Regions from separate parts of the Chitinimonas naiadis genome, predicted to be linked through region 1. Evidence: predicted binding sites of a transcription regulator. Region 1 holds the regulator's gene; the other holds the start of a gene.

Evidence for each region. The regulator NrdR, encoded in region 1, represses ribonucleotide reductase genes. The targets are predictions, from matches to a motif close to AAANACNATATATNGTNTTT.
Region 2: ACYVHK_RS02410 (ribonucleoside-diphosphate reductase subunit alpha) is a predicted target of NrdR. The motif match lies at 6,330-6,349, and genes of this name have one in related genera.

The regions. Positions count from the first base shown of each region.
Region 1 is NZ_BAAGVO010000007.1:197,207-205,030, reverse strand. It holds gene mltB (lytic murein transglycosylase) at 1-110, shown strand, start outside; gene ACYVHK_RS21390 (riboflavin synthase) at 141-758, opposite strand; gene ACYVHK_RS21385 (type 1 glutamine amidotransferase family protein) at 878-1,510, opposite strand; gene ribD (bifunctional diaminohydroxyphosphoribosylaminopyrimidine deaminase/5-amino-6-(5-phosphoribosylamino)uracil reductase RibD) at 1,520-2,626, opposite strand; gene nrdR (transcriptional regulator NrdR) at 2,681-3,133, opposite strand; gene ACYVHK_RS21370 (aminopeptidase) at 3,319-4,416, opposite strand; gene ACYVHK_RS21365 (benzoate/H(+) symporter BenE family transporter) at 4,473-5,642, opposite strand; gene ACYVHK_RS21360 (M16 family metallopeptidase) at 5,802-7,184, opposite strand; gene ACYVHK_RS21355 (M16 family metallopeptidase) at 7,188-7,824, opposite strand, start outside.
Region 2 is NZ_BAAGVO010000002.1:23,468-31,291, reverse strand. It holds gene ACYVHK_RS02425 (ATP-binding protein) at 1-469, shown strand, start outside; gene ACYVHK_RS02420 (PP_RS20740 family protein) at 471-1,688, shown strand; gene ACYVHK_RS02415 (ribonucleotide-diphosphate reductase subunit beta) at 1,797-2,954, opposite strand; gene ACYVHK_RS02410 (ribonucleoside-diphosphate reductase subunit alpha) at 3,202-6,120, opposite strand; gene ACYVHK_RS02405 (hypothetical protein) at 6,673-7,080, shown strand; gene ACYVHK_RS02400 (S8 family peptidase) at 7,207-7,824, opposite strand, start outside.

The DNA of each region.
Region 1 (7,824 bases):
GCATACGCGCAGCCTATCTCGACCCGAGCCTGCTGCCTCCGACCCCAAAGGCCAAACCGCCGGCCAAGAAATCCAAATCCGGCAAAGCGACAGGAAAGAAGAAAAAGTAGGCGAACGACCTGCGGATGACGGGGCCAGACCTACTGGCTGCGTAGCCGCCCAGGCAAGAGGCGCTCCAGATAACGGGCGATCTGGTCCACCTCGATATTGACCTGATCACCCACCTTCAGCAGCCGCATTGCGGTGCTGCTGATCTGGTGCGGGATCAGATTGACCGAGAACAGGCATTGCTCGCCATGGTCCTGCACCTTGTTGACGGCCAGCGCGACGCCATTGATGGCGATATTGCCCTTGAGGGCGATGAACTTGGCGAGTCGTCGATCCGTCTCGACGACAAGCTGCCAACTCTCGCCCCGCTCCTCGAACTTCAGCACCTCGCCCAGCTCATCGATATGGCCCGCGACCATGTGGCCACCCAGGCGATCCCCGAGACGCATGGCCTTCTCGAGATTGACCTCGCGGCCCGGGTCTTCCAGACCCACCGTACAACGTTGGGATTCGGCAGAAATATCGTACTTGAAGCTGTGGGCCGTCTTGGCCACTACGGTCATGCTCGCCCCATTGACAGCGATGCTGTCACCAATGGCCACGTCACCCAGATCCAGACGTTCGCTGACGACCATGACCCGCAAACCCTCACCCGCCAACGGAGTGACGGTGGCGACCTTGCCGGTGGCTTCGATAATGCCGGTAAACATGCGCAACCTCGCTGGCAACCCGTTGGTTCATACGCGCCGTCGTTGTCGACAAGCGGCCCTGTCGTCATAGTCGGCCAGCAGGGAACCGTCAATGACGACCATGCTGGTTGCGGCCTACCTTACTGGGCTGCAGAAGATTCCACCCTCTGCGGCGACGCCACAAAAGGCCGAACTACCGCCAGCAGGCTGGCGACGTAGCGGTCCTTCTCACCAACCGGTGCCACATAGTGCAGTGCTTCCTGAGCAACCTGCTCGCCGGCAAGCCGCAACATGACCCAGCTCGCCAGGTATTGGGATGCCAGGCACCCACCAGCAGTCGCCAGGTTGCCTTCGGCATGGAACGGTGCGTCGACAACCTGCACGCCGGCTTCCTGCACCCAGGGCTTGGTGGTCAGGTCGGTACAGGCCGGCAAGGCACCGATCAGCCCAAGGCGGGCCATCAGCAAGGTACCGGAGCATTGCGCCCCGATCAGCTGCCGGGTGGGGTCGAGCTGCAGTTGCGACAGCAAGGCGCCATCAGCGGCGACCTCACGCGTCTTCATGCCGCTGCCGAACAGGACAACATCGGCGCTATTGGCATGCGAAAACGGTTGTTGTGCCTCGATACTGACGCCATTCATGGAGGTAATACGGGCCTGCGGACTGCAGATCTCGGCCTGCCAGCCCAGATGGCGCAGCCGGTTCAGCATGCCCAATGCAATGAACGAATCGAGTTCATTGAAACCGTCGAAGGTCAGAATGGCGATCTTCATGCTCACACCTCAAAAGCGCAGCGTATATCGGGTATCGGCACCCACCTGCCGTACGTCGAGGACCTTGGGTGCCAACTTGTCGGACAATCGTTCCAAGGAAAAGTCAGCCAGGTCGCGGGCAGCACCGCCCAGCAGTACCGGCGCCTGGTACAGCAGCACCTCGTCAACCAAGCCGCTTTGCAGCCAGGCGCCGTTGAGCCGGGCCCCCGACTCCACCGTGACCTCGTTGATGCCACGGCGAGCCAACTCCTGCAGGGTGGCCACCAGATCGACCCGACCATGGGGATCGGCGAGCGCGATCACCTCGACGCCTGCTGCCTCCAGGGCTGCATGGTGCGCAGGTGGCGCATCCGCCGTGATGATCAGTGTCTTGCCTGGCGCCGCCAGCATCTTCGCGGTCAGCGGCATCTGGGCCCGGCTATCCAGCACGACACGCAGAGGCTGGCGCCCTGCCCATGGCTGCCCATCAATCTCGCGAACCGTCAGCAGCGGGTCGTCCATCAGGACCGTGCCGCTACCGGTCAGCATGGCGCAGGACCGCGCGCGCCAGCGCTGCACGTCCGCCCTCGCGGCAGGACCGGTAATCCACTGCGATTCACCATTGGCCAGTGCCACCTTGCCATCCAGGCTGGATGCGATCTTGACCCGCAGCCAAGGGCGCCCCCGCTCTATCCGGCTCAGGAAGCCCTTGAGCGACTCACGCGCCTCAGTCGCCATGAGCCCCACCTCCACCTGTATGCCCGCCTCCCGCAGCATGGCCAGCCCCTTGCCGGCCACGACAGGGTTCGGGTCCTGCATGGCGACCACCACGCGTACGACACCCGCATCGATCAAGCCCTTGGCACAAGGCGGCGTCCGGCCAAAATGGGAACAGGGCTCCAACGTCACATAGGCCGTTGCACCCGCAGGCGTCCCGCCTCGCTCGGCGACCTGGCGCATTGCCATCACCTCGGCGTGGGCACCACCCGCTACCTGGGAATGGCCGCGACCCAGTTCCTTGCCGTCGCGCACCAGCACGCACCCCACGCTCGGATTGGGGGTGGTGATATTGCGCCCCCCTTCGGCAACCTGTAGCGCAGTCGCCATGTGGCGATGGTCATCGGCGGAAAACGTCATGGCATGCACCTGCACTCTTCTGGTTTGCATACCGCCACGAAGGGCGGGGACGACTCAGTTCTTGCTGACTTCGCGAATTGCGTCGCGGAAGTCATCGACATCCTGGAAGCTCTTGTAGACCGAGGCAAAACGGATATAGGCAACCTTGTCGAGCTTGGCGAGTTCCGCCATGACCATCTCGCCAATGCGCCGGGAATCGATCTCCCGGTCCCCTAGCGACAGGACCTTCTGGTCAATACGGGCAATGGCCTCGTCTACCAGCTGGGTCGGCACCGGCCGCTTGTGCAGGGCACGCTGAAAACTCACCCGTATCTTGTCGCGCTCGTAGTCGGCGCGACTGCCGTTGGCCTTGACCACCTGCGGTGGCCGCACCTCGGCTGTCTCGAACGTGGTGAAGCGCTTGTCGCAGGCACTGCAGCGACGACGACGGCGAATGCTGTCGCCCTCCTCGGAAAGACGGGTGTCGGCCACCTGGGTATCGGCAGACCCACAAAACGGACATTTCATCGAGCGACTCCTGCTACCTGAATATCCCGCATTCTAACCGGCACAAGGCTTGCAAAGGCATGGTGATGTAGCCAGGGAAGCAATTTCCCAATTGCCGAAACCGCTAATGGCGCGCAATTCATTAGCACATCATCATGCGGCGCTGGCAACAAGGCGGTTGATCCGGGACGAAAGGCCGCCCCGCGCTACGGCGTAGTCTGAGAATTTGTTGCTCCGCGTTGCTTCTCCCCTGAAACCGCAACGCTTGTCAGGGCCGCGAGTGTTTCGTCACGCGCGGCCCGATTTTTTTGTCCCAGCAGCCGGACGGCTTCATAAAAAGCAGCAAAGTCACCGCCTTGCTGGCGAAACAACGCCCGTAGTGCCGGTACTTTCTCGTGATAGGTCGCCAGCGCCACAAAATGCGCGTTGTTGGGTGCGGGCTGGAACCATTGGTCATAGCCCCAGGACGTGGCAGAGAGCGCCTGTTTGAGGTTGCGGTAATCCTGCACCAACCCCGCCTGTATATCGGCCTTGCTCTGCTGCTTGGCCACCACGGACCCAGCGCCCTCATAGAGCTCGGCCAGTTGCCGACGCCCCGTTTCCATCAACTGCCGGAATGCCTGACGCTGCTGCTCTTCCCGCTGATAGCCGGCAAGACTGCGCTCATCCCCTTCGCGTCGCAGCCAGCGTTCGTACCCCTCAAGCTCCACCGCGGTCGCAAAGGCTTCGTTGAAGGCACTGTCGTCCTTGATGTAGATCAGCTGATGCGCAAGCTCATGAAAGATCAAACGGGCGAGACTGGCTTCGTCATAGCGCGCGGTCGTGTTCAGCAGGGGATCGGAGAACCATCCCAGCGTGGAATAGGCGGCGACACCGTAGAGGAATACATCGTCACCGGCCGCACGACGCTCCGCGGCATAGGACTTGGCATCCGCCTCCGAGTAGTAGCCGCGATAGGCCAGGCAGCCGGCAATCGGAAAGCAGCTCAGTACCGGCTTGAGCGACAAGGCAGGCGTGCTGACCACATTCCAGAGCGCGTAGGGGCGGCCCAGATCGGCATAACGGGTATAACTGGCATTGTCCGGCAGCTTCAGCTCCTGCACGGCAAACAGCCGTAGGCGCTGGGCCAGGCGCAGTTTGTCAGCCAGGGCTGGCGCGGTGGCAGGGTCGGCGATCACCTCATCGATCGGGCGCGCATTGCGCAGCACCTCCGATTGGCCATTCGCGGCCTGGCCCAGGTAGGCAAGGCTGCTGCAGCCGCTCAGCGAGAGCAGGCAGACAAGCAGGGCAAGGGCACGATGCACGATGGCAGGCATCCGAACGAAAGGGCGGAGTCAGTCTAGCAGACCCACCCTGCCCCTCAGGCCTTGCTGCGTGTCCGCCAGTTCAGCACCAGCAGCGCCAGGGTACCGGCCAGTAAACCCCAGAACGCGGAGCCAATACCGGCCAATGACAGCCCGGAAGCCGTAACCAGGAAGGTAATGAGCGCCGGCTCGCGCTGGTTGTCCTCGCGCATGGCCAGGGTCAGGCCGCTGCCCAGCGCCCCGAACAGCGCAATTCCGGCAATCGCCAACACCAGCTCTTTCGGGAAGGCCGCAAACAGCGCCCCGACCGAACCACCCAACAGGCCGAGCAGGAGGTAGAACATACCGGCTGCGACACTGGCCCGGAAACGCTGCGCCGGGTCTTCATGCGCTTCCCGACCCGCACAGATGGCGGCAGTGATGGCCGCCAGATTGATGGCAAAGCAGCCAAAGGGAGCAAGCAGCAGGTTGCAGAAACCGGTCCAGCCTACCAGTGGCGAGATCGGCGGCTCGTAACCGGCCGAACGCAGCACCGCCACGCCGGGGATATTCTGTGAGGCCATGGTCACGATGAACAAGGGAAGCCCGATACCGACCAGGGCCTTCCAGTTGAACACCGGCGTGGTCCAGACCGGCGTAGCGATGGAAAAATCGAGCCCTTCCAAATGGATCAATCCTTGCATTGCCGCCAGGCCGCAACCCACCAGCAATACCGCAACCACGGCATAGCGCGGCAGGAAACGCTTGAACAGGAGGTAGGCCAGCAGCATGGGCAATACCACCCAGAACTGCTGCTGAAGCGCCCCGAAGGCATTCATGCCGAACTTCAACAGCACACCGGCAAGCATGGCCGCCGCAATGGACAGCGGCACGTACTTCATCGCCCGTTCGAACCAACCGGTCACGCCACACAATGTGATCAGCACCGCCGAGAACACAAAGGCACCAATGGCTTCCGCCATGCTGAAGCCGCTCAGACTGGTCACCAGCAAGGCCGCACCCGGCGTCGACCAGGCGGTCGAGATGGGCATGCGATAGCGCAGCGAAAGCCCGATGCAGGTGATGCCCATGCCAAATCCGAGCACCATCAGCCAGGAGGCCAGCTCGCCCGGCGTGGCACCCGCGGCATTCGCGGCCTGGAAGATGATGGCGGCGGAACTGGTATAGCCCACCAGCACGGTGATGAAGCCGGCGGCCAGGGCAGGTAGCGGCATGAGACGCAGCATGGAGGTTCCGTTCGGCAAGATTGAGTTCGGACAATACCGCAGCCAGCGTAGCAGAAGCCCGGTACAGCTTGCCGGACCGGGACGGCACAGTCCGGGCCTCAGGCAAAGAAAAGCCGACCCGAAGGTCGGCCTTTTCCATGCCCTGGGCAGGCATGTCGATCAAAGCGGTCCGAAGCCCTCGGCCTTGATATCCAGCGTGGTCACCTCGCCATACTTGGCAGCGATCGGCTTGATATCGTCCGCCTTGCCGATCAGCACCATCTGCAGCCGCTCACGCGGGAAATGCTTGCTGATCAGTTGGCTCGCACGCTCTGGGGTCAGACCATCCACATCACGACTGAAGTTGTCGATCTGCTCTCGGCCAAAACCGTAGGCGTACATATCGCCGAGCAAACCGGCCAACTGCAGGCTGGTCTCGTAACGCGGCGGGAACTGCCCCTTGACGTAGGCTTTGGCCGATTCAAGCGTCGCCGCGTCGATACCTTGTGCCCACAGACGCTGGTAAGTCTTGGTTGCCAGCGCCAGCGCAGCATCGGTCTTGGGTAGCGCCGTAAAGCTCGACACGGCGAAAGTACCGGTCTGTCCCAGCGGCGAGAAGCCGCTGTTGGCGCCGTAGGTCAGGCCTGAATTGACCCGTAGCTCGTCGTTGAGCCAGGAGGTGAAACGGCCACCCAACACGGTGTTGATCACTTGTAGCGGTACGTAGTCGGGGTCGTTGCGGGCGATGCCGGCACCGCCGAACAGGAAGGTCGTTTCGATCGAGTTGGACTTGTTGACCAGCCAGACCCGTGCCTTGTCCGCCTGCACCTTGCCGAGGTCTACCCGCTTGGGCAACGCCCCTTCGGCACGCCAGCCACCGAACAGCGCGTCAAGCTGCTCACGCATGGCCTTGCGCTTGAAATCCCCCACCACCACAACCGCACTCAGATCCGGGCGGTAGTATGTCTGGTGGAAGGTCTTCAGGTCCTGCACGCCGAGCGCCGCAACGGAGCTGGCAGTGCCGCTCACGGCATTGCCGTAAGGCGCATTGCCAAACAGCATCTGCTGGAAATAGCTGCGTACGACACTGCGTGGCTGCTCCTTCATCTGCTTGAGATTGTCGAGCGTGCGTGCTTTCAGCTTGTCCACTTCAGCGGCAGGGAAGCTCGGGCGCTGCAACAGGTCGGCGAACATCGGCAACAGCGTGGGCGCGTCATCGCGGGCAAAGTCTGCCGACAGCGTCGTCTGCTCCGTACCGGTCACGCCGGCAAGGCGGCCACCACGGAAATCGAACGCCTCATCGATCTGCTGCTTGCTGTAGCGCGTGCTACCAAACAGCACGCCATCCTGCGTCAGGCTGGCGAGCCCTGCCTGCTTGCCATCATCAATACCGCCGGTCTTCACCACGGCACGGATGGCAATCAGCGGTACGTCATGCCGTTCCATCAGGTAGACCGTGAGTCCGTTCTTGAGCTGGTAGCGCTCGAATTCCGGCAAGCGGAAATCACCGGCATGAACGCTGCCCGCCAGCGCGAGCAAGGCGGTAATCAGGTAACGCTTCATCGATCAATCCTCCTTGGCCGCAAGAACACCCACGGTGCGCTGCGACTTCTTCAGATATTTGGCCGCCACGGCCTTGATATCGGCCACGGTCAGTTTCTTGTAGGCATCCGGTGCACCGAACAGCTTCTTGTAATCGCCGAAGAACACTTCGTAGTTACCCAGCAGGCCAGCCTTGCCGTTGATGGTCTCCTGCTGCCGGTAGAGTGCGATCAGCTTCTGGTTGCGGACCTTCTGCAGCTCCTGCTCCGTCACGCCATCCTTGACCAGGCGATCCAGCTCAGCCAGCAACGCCTGTTCCAGCTTGCCGGACGACACGCCGTTGGCCGCAACCGCAAAGAAATTGAGTACAAAAGGATCGAAGGTATTGTTACCGTCCACGCCAACCTGCGTAGCCAGCTGGTTCTCGACCAGCGCCTTGTAGAGACGCGAGGTCTTGCCGTCCCCGAGGATGCTGCCCATCACGTCCAGCGCGTAGTAGTCCGGGTTATCGGTTGCCGGCACCTTGAATGCGACTTGCAGATTGGGCGTAGTCACCGATTCTTTCAGGACAAACACCCGGCGCTCACCGACCTGCTCGGGTTCTACGGTGCGCACAGCCGGCGGCGTTGCCCTGGCCGGGATCGCGCCCATGTACTGCTCG
Region 2 (7,824 bases), on a different contig from region 1:
AGAATCCTTTAATATAGCCCACCCTCACTATCAAATAATAATGCGGTGGCTACACGAGGCGATTCGACAAGTTGTAGCGAAATACAAAGAAATAAAGCGGGAAAAGCTGCACATCAAAAAATCCGAGCGCGGTCATAGTTTTCTTCAAACACTTAACGCCGAAGTTGAGGAAATCGCCCGAGGTCAAGGCAAGGATCCCGACGAAATTAGGGACATCATTATTAATGACAAGAGCCCTGGCGAATCCAATAATTCTGCCACCGAAGTTGGCTCATATAAAATATCAAAACTAGAGCTTGACGACTGGATCGGAAAAGCCAAAACAGAATTTTCTACAGTATTAGAAGAGCGCGCCAAGGCCATCATTAAAGTACTGGATTCATTTGACTTAGTAGACAGTCTACCTCAAAACAGACAAAAGGAATTATTTCGCGCAATCGTTAAAATCTTGAGCGTGGAGGGCCAATAAAATGGCAAATCTTTTTGGCGAATTTCCTGTCTCTGAAGAAGATTTCGGGACCACCACAAATGATGGCAATCAGAAGAAAGAGAAAACATTCCTGCCTTGGCACAAACCAAGAAAGCAATGGGTTCGTGAAAAGCAATGGTGGGCCCAGATCCGTGAGCACATAATAGAACCTGCTCAAGAAGCAGCTGACACAGGAGCAATAAAATACCTTGGCTTACCCGGCGAAGATTTATTGGATGTTAGATTCTTTCAAAAACAATTAAACCCAATTTCCAAAGAATTACACTTTCTAGGATTCCTCAACAGCCAAGAAGCCTGGGGACGAGCGCAGGACCAGCTAAGTCAGCTTCTAGACAGTCAAGGAATAAGTAAGAAGTCCAAGATAGAAATGCACGACTTCGACCAAATGGAACACGATAATCCACTGATTCTGTCTAAAGTCAGAAAAGATGGGCCATTTGACATTATTAACTTAGACTTTTGCGACAATCTAATATCGCCCGCTCTACAAAAGAGAAGGCTTACTGCACTTCGTAACATGCTAAGCTACCAACTACAGTTAAAGCCAAAATGGTTGCTATTCGTAACAACGCGCTCCTCGAAGGCAACTTCCTGTGAGCTGGCATTTGAAGAATTACTGAATTGCGTAAAAAGCAATCTCGGCAATCACGAATTTTTTGAGAAATTTAAAGCAGAATTCTCCGGCATAACTCTTAATCAAGGAAATGACTCTTCAGAAAATCCACCAACTCTTAAAAATGAAGAACATATTCTTATATATGTAATTGGACTCTTAAAGTGGATATTCTCCTTTGCAGTGAATGAAAAATCCACAGCAAAACTAACGAGCGTAGTTCGCTACAGCATTGATGGAGAGGAGTCCGACAACGATATGATCTCGATGTGCATATATTTCAAAAGAGAACTCACTCCCCCGAGAGACAAGTTTAATCTTACGAGGCCATCCAATGGCACAGCATTGCCTACGGAACCAACCCTCGCAGCAAGGGCCCTCGAAAAGATTGCGCACATGAAAAGCGTTGACTCGATTTTAGAGGAGGATCAGAGCACCTATACCGCAATGACAAGATCAAAGATAGGGCTGTTAAAAGATGCGGGAAGAGATGTGACCACATATGTCGACGAAATGTGCTCAGGAGATCTTTTATCCATGGGAATAGATAAGGAAATTTTTTCCGCGACGGTGCTGCCCAATTAGGTTAAATGAGACATACACCACGACGTCCTTTAGTCTCTTAGACTATTTTGCTGAATCTCACCTACGAAAAAGCCGCCCTTCCAGGCGGCTTTTTTCACATCATAGCAATCAATCCCAGCTCAAAGCCCCACCGCTCTGATACTCAATCACGCGGGTCTCGAAGAAGTTCTTTTCCTTCTTCAGGTCGATCATCTCGCTCATCCACGGGAAGGGGTTGGTCGCCCCCGGGAACATGGGTTCCAGGCCGATCTGCTGCATGCGGCGGTTACAGATGAAGCGCAGGTAATCCTTGAACATGGAGGCGTTCAGGCCCAGCACGCCGCGTGGCATGGTGTCTTCGGCGTAGGCGTATTCCAGGTCCACGGCTTTCTGGAACAGGCCGGTCAGGTCGGCCTTGAAGGCTTCGGTCCAGAGTTGCGGGTTTTCCAGCTTGATGGTGTTGATCAGGTCGATGCCGAAGTTACAGTGCATCGATTCATCGCGCAGGATGTACTGGTACTGCTCGGCGGCGCCGGTCATCTTGTTCTGGCGGCCCAGGGCGAGGATCTGCACGAAGCCCACATAGAAGAACATGCCTTCCATGATGCAGGCGAAGACGATCAGCGACTTCAGGAGTTGCTGGTCGGCTTCGAGCGTGCCGGTCTTGAAGTTGGGGTTGGTCAGCGCGTCGATAAACGGGATCAGGAAGTTGTCCTTGTCGCGGATGGACTTCACTTCGTGATAGGCATTGAAGATTTCGGCTTCGTCCAGGCCCAGGCTTTCCACGATGTACTGGTAGGCGTGGGTGTGGATGGCTTCTTCAAAGGCCTGGCGCAGCAGGAACTGGCGGCATTCCGGGGCGGTGATGTGGCGGTAGGTGCCCAGCACGATGTTGTTGGCGGCCAGGCTGTCGGCCGTGACAAAGAAGCCCAGGTTGCGCTTGACCAGGCGGCGTTCGTCTTCGCTCAGGCCATTGGGGTTCTTCCACAGCTCGATATCGCGCTGCATGTTGATTTCCTGCGGCATCCAGTGGTTGGCGCAGGTGGCCAGGTATTTCTCCCAGGCCCATTTGTATTTGAAGGGGACCAACTGGTTGACGTCGGTACCACCGTTGATGATGCGCTTGTCCACGGCGCTGACGCGGCCGGCGGTGTGCGCCTGCACGCTGGCGGTGTTGTAGTCGGCGACGGCCGGTGCGGATTCGAACGAGTACTGCGGCTGGGCCGGGGCTTGGGGAGCGGCGGGCTTGGCGGCAGGTTGTGCGGGGGTTTCATCCCAAGACAGCATATTCTTAATTCCTTTCAAATCAGCCGGTTGGACAGTTTGAAGCGCTTGTTCGTTCAACGTTGCTTGTTCAACTAATCAGGAGAGACAAACCGCGCTCGGCTGATTGGGTGCTTGCCTGTGCCTGCGGGTTCGCGGTGGCACAGCGGGTGTTGCGGTATGACTATTGGGCGGCGGCCCAGGGCACGAAGGGGACGGCAGTGGCCCTCCCCTTCGGCTTTCAACAACAACCGTCAGGTTGCTACCAGATTTACTGGCAGGCCTCGCATTCGGCAAAGCCTGGATCACCTGGACGCATCATGCAGACCGCGCCTTCGGCTTCCGGCATCACCGGGGCTGCGGCAACCGCAGCGGCCGGGGCAGCAGCGGCCATCTGGCCACCACCGACCGGTACCGAGTTCAGTTCACCACCACGGCCGGTCGACTTCTCGGCGCTCGATGCCGACAGGGTACGGAGGTAGTAGGTGGTCTTGAGGCCACGGACCCAGGCGAGCTTGTACAGGTCGTCCATCTTCTTGCCCGATGCGCCGGCCATGTAGATGTTCAGGCTCTGGGCCTGGTCGATCCACTTCTGGCGACGCGAGGCACATTCGACCAGCCATTGGGCTTCGACTTCAAACGCGGTGGCGTAGATGTCCTTCAGGTCTTGCGGCACGCGGTCGATGCGATGCAGCGAGCCATCGAAGTACTTGATGTCGCCGATCATGACGTCGTCCCACAGGCCGCGTTCCTTCAGATCGTGCACCAGGTGCTCGTTGATCACCGTGAACTCGCCCGACAGGTTGGACTTCACGAAGATGTTCTGGAAGTTCGGCTCGATCGAGGCGGATACGCCGACGATGTTGGCGATGGTCGCGGTCGGGGCGATGGCCAGGCAGTTGGAGTTACGCATGCCGTAGGTGGCGATGCGCTGGCGCAGTTCGCTCCAGTCGAGCTGGGCGGAACGGTCCATTTCCAGGTAGCCGCCGCGGGCTTCGGCCAGGAGGTCGATGCTGTCCTGCGGCAGGATGCCACGGCTCCAGAGGCTGCCGGCGTAGCTGGGGTACTTGCCGCGTTCTTCGGCCAGTTCGGTCGAGGCGTAGTAGGCGTGGTAGGCCACGACTTCCATGGAACGATCGGCGAACTCGATGGCGGCGTCCGATGCGTACGGGGTACGCAGCATGTGCAGGCAATCCTGGAAGCCCATGATGCCCATGCCGACCGGACGGTGACGCAGGTTGGAGTTGCGGGCCTTCTTGACCGGGTAGAAGTTGATGTCCACCACGTTGTCCAGCATGCGCATGGCGGTCTTGACCGTACGCTTGATCTTGTCGCCATCGAGCGAGAACTGGCCGTCGGCACCCTTGATCATGTGGTTCACCAAGTTGACGGAGCCGAGGTTACAGACGGCGATCTCGTTGTCGTTGGTGTTGAGGGTGATCTCGGTACACAGGTTGGACGAGTGCACCACGCCGACGTGCTGCTGCGGGCTGCGGATGTTGCAAGGGTCCTTGAAGGTGAACCAGGGGTGGCCGGTTTCGAACAGCATGGTGAGCATCTTGCGCCACAGCTGCAGGGCCGGGATCTTCTTGTGCACGCGCATTTCGCCGCGCTCGGCCTTGGCTTCGTAGCGGGTATAGGCTTCGGCGAATGCCTTGCCATACAGGTCGTGCAGGTCGGGGACTTCGGACGGGCTGAACAGGGTCCAGTCGGCGCCTTCCATCACGCGTTGCATGAACAGGTCGGGGATCCAGTTGGCGGTGTTCATGTCGTGGGTACGACGACGATCATCACCGGTGTTCTTGCGCAGCTCGAGGAATTCCTCGATGTCGGCGTGCCAGGTTTCCAGGTAGGCGCAGACGGCGCCCTTGCGCTTGCCACCCTGGTTGACGGCGACGGCGGTGTCGTTGACGACCTTGAGGAAGGGAACGATACCTTGCGACTTGCCGTTGGTGCCCTTGATATGGGAGCCGAGGGCACGGACGGGGGTCCAGTCGTTACCCAGGCCGCCGGCGAACTTGGACAGCAGGGCGTTTTCCTTCAGGCCTTCGTAGATGCCGTCGAGGTCATCGGCGATGGTGGTGAGGTAGCAGCTGGAGAGCTGGCTGCGCAGGGTGCCGGAGTTGAACAGCGTGGGGGTCGACGACATGAAGTCGAAGGTCGACAGCACGTTGTAGAACTCGATGGCGCGGGCTTCACGGTCGATCTCGCGCAGGGCCAGGCCCATGGCGACGCGCATGAAGAAGGCCTGCGGCAGTTCGATGCGATGGCCGTGGATGTGCAGGAAGTAGCGGTCGAACAGGGTCTGCAGGCCGAGGTAGTCGAACTGGTAGTCGCGTTCGAACTTCATGGCGGCGCCGAGACGGGCCATGTCGAACTGGGCGAGTTCCGGGTCCAGCAGTTCGGCTTCGATACCTTGCTTGATGAACTTGGGGAAATATTCGGCGTAGCGGGTCGCCATTTCCTCGTGCATGACTTCTTCTTCCAGGACTTCGCGGCGCAGGCTGTGCATCAGCAGGCGGGCGGTAACCTTGGAATAGGCGGGTTCTTTTTCGATCAGCTGGCGGGAGGAGAGGATGGCGGACTTGCGCACTTCCTCGGCCGGGACACCGTCGTACAGGTTCTTGAGGGTTTCGGTGACGATGTGTTCGGCATCGGTCACGGATTCGAAACCGGAGCAGGCCGATTGCACCAGGGCACGCAGTCTGGCGACGTCCAGCGGCTTCATCACGCCTTCGTCGTTGATGTTGATGCTGGAGGCCGGGGCGTGTTCGGTTTCGCCCTTGGAGACGCGCTCCTGATGGCGACGCTCGCGGTACAGCACGTAGGAACGGGCTACGTCATGTTCGCCCGAGCGCATCAGGGCGAGTTCGACCTGGTCCTGGATGTCTTCGATATGGATGGCGCCGCCTTCGGGCTTGCGACGCATCAGGGCGTTCACCACCAGGTCGGTCACCTTCTGCACGGCTTCACGCACCGATGCCGACTGCGCTGCTGCGCCGCCATGCACGGCCAGGAAGGCCTTGGTCACGGCGACCGAGATTTTCATCGGCTCGAACGGTACAACCGCGCCATTACGGCGGATGGTCTTGTACTCGGCAACAGGCTGCGCGCTACCGGACGCCACGCTGTCATTCCCTTGCGGATAGGGGGCGCGTGTGGTGCCGGCGGTTTCGGTGGTGGTGTACATGTCAGGACTTCCCCTTTTGCTGTTGGTTTGCCAGCGCGCGAACCACTGGATAGCGGTGCACGCGCCTTGGGTATTTGAGCTCGTCCAGGTGGTCGAAGGTGGCGTCACTCTAACGCCGCCCCACAGCCAAACCCCTGAACACACACGGAAAATTAGCGTCCCGGCAGGCCCGGAACGACGTGTGTATAAATCTGTGCAGAAAATGTGGAAAACACAATATCTAGTGTTTTTGTACTGCTCTGACCACTAAGTCTAGTAGCGAGACCACGCGCTTGCAACTGGTGTTTTCACTCGCCGCGTCAGTGCTGGCTCTTGTAAATGTCAAGCCCCCAAACAACGCGTCCGGACGGCCTGGAAGCGTCGATTCGAGCGCCTGCTTGGTGATGCAACATCGCAACAGGGCCTGTGGATAACCTTGGGTAAGGACCCTAAGCGCGGGCATATTAGAGATCGCTTAATACAGGCCGATGACGCGGTTTTTTCGACCCGAAATTTGCCCCTGCCGGGGTGATGGACGATGATGATTTTTCATCATCTGAAGGGACACGTTCCATGATGCGGTATCCCCTACCCCTGCTGCTCCTGGCCACTTGCCTGGGTTGTGCCTTGCCGGCAGTCGGCGCCGAGCCCAAAGACAGTACCCAGGAAGCGCTGACGACCTTGCGCCAGACCATCGGCAAGGCCAGTTGCCAGACCGACAGCCAGTGCCGCACCGTGGCGGCCGGTGCCAAGTCCTGCGGTGGCCCGGCTTTCTATCTGCCCTGGTCCACCCAGGATGGCGATGAGCAGAAGATCCTTGCGCAGGCGCAGCAGTACAGCCAGTTGCGTGCGGCGCAGGCCAAGCGGGTGGGCGAGATGTCGACCTGCCAGTTGGTCAGCGACCCTGGTGCGGTCTGCCAGGCCAATGTCTGCGTGCTGCGTCCCCGTTCGGACGCGATGGGCGGCAAGGACCCGACCTAGGCGTCGGTATCTCGCTCGTCGCTCTCTCGCGATGCAGTACCCATATATGTAGAAAGGCCGCGAACCCGAAGGTTCGCGGCCTTTTGTCTTACCAGGCGGCTACTTGCGTGGCCGCCGGGCTATCGATCAGATACGCGGATCGACTGAACCATTGCGGCTGGTCGCGCTGCTGAGTGGCAGCGGATCGTTGGTTTCCACCAGCAGGACGGTGCTGCCCTGGGCAACGTTCTCGGCCACGTAACGCACGGCACCGAGGTAACGCTTGCCTGCGGCCAGACCCTTCCAGCTCATGGCGGCCGATGCGGTACCACCGACATAGGCCTTGGCCGGCAGCAGGACCTTGAAGTCACCGCCGGTATCGCCGTTGTTCACCACGTAGGACGACAGGGTGTAGCCGGTGCTGCCACCTTGCGGTGCGTAGCCAACCACGCAGGCCTTGTAGGTACCGGCCGGCAGGTTGAGCAATTGCACCGATTCATCCGAGGTGCTGGAACCGCTGCTACCTACGACGGCACCTGCGCTGTTGACGACGATGAGGTCGAGGTCGTCAGCGGCGCCATGGGTGGTTTCGGCGTTGTACAGATCCACGCGAGTCACCAGGTTGCCGGCAGGTACGACCAGTTGGTGCGCCTTGACGCCACCGGTCGGATCACCAGCGACGCAGGAGGCAACGCCACCATCGGCATCGTTCGACTTGTTGACCACGCCGTCGAAGGTGACTGCTTCCTTCAGGCCGCCCTTGAG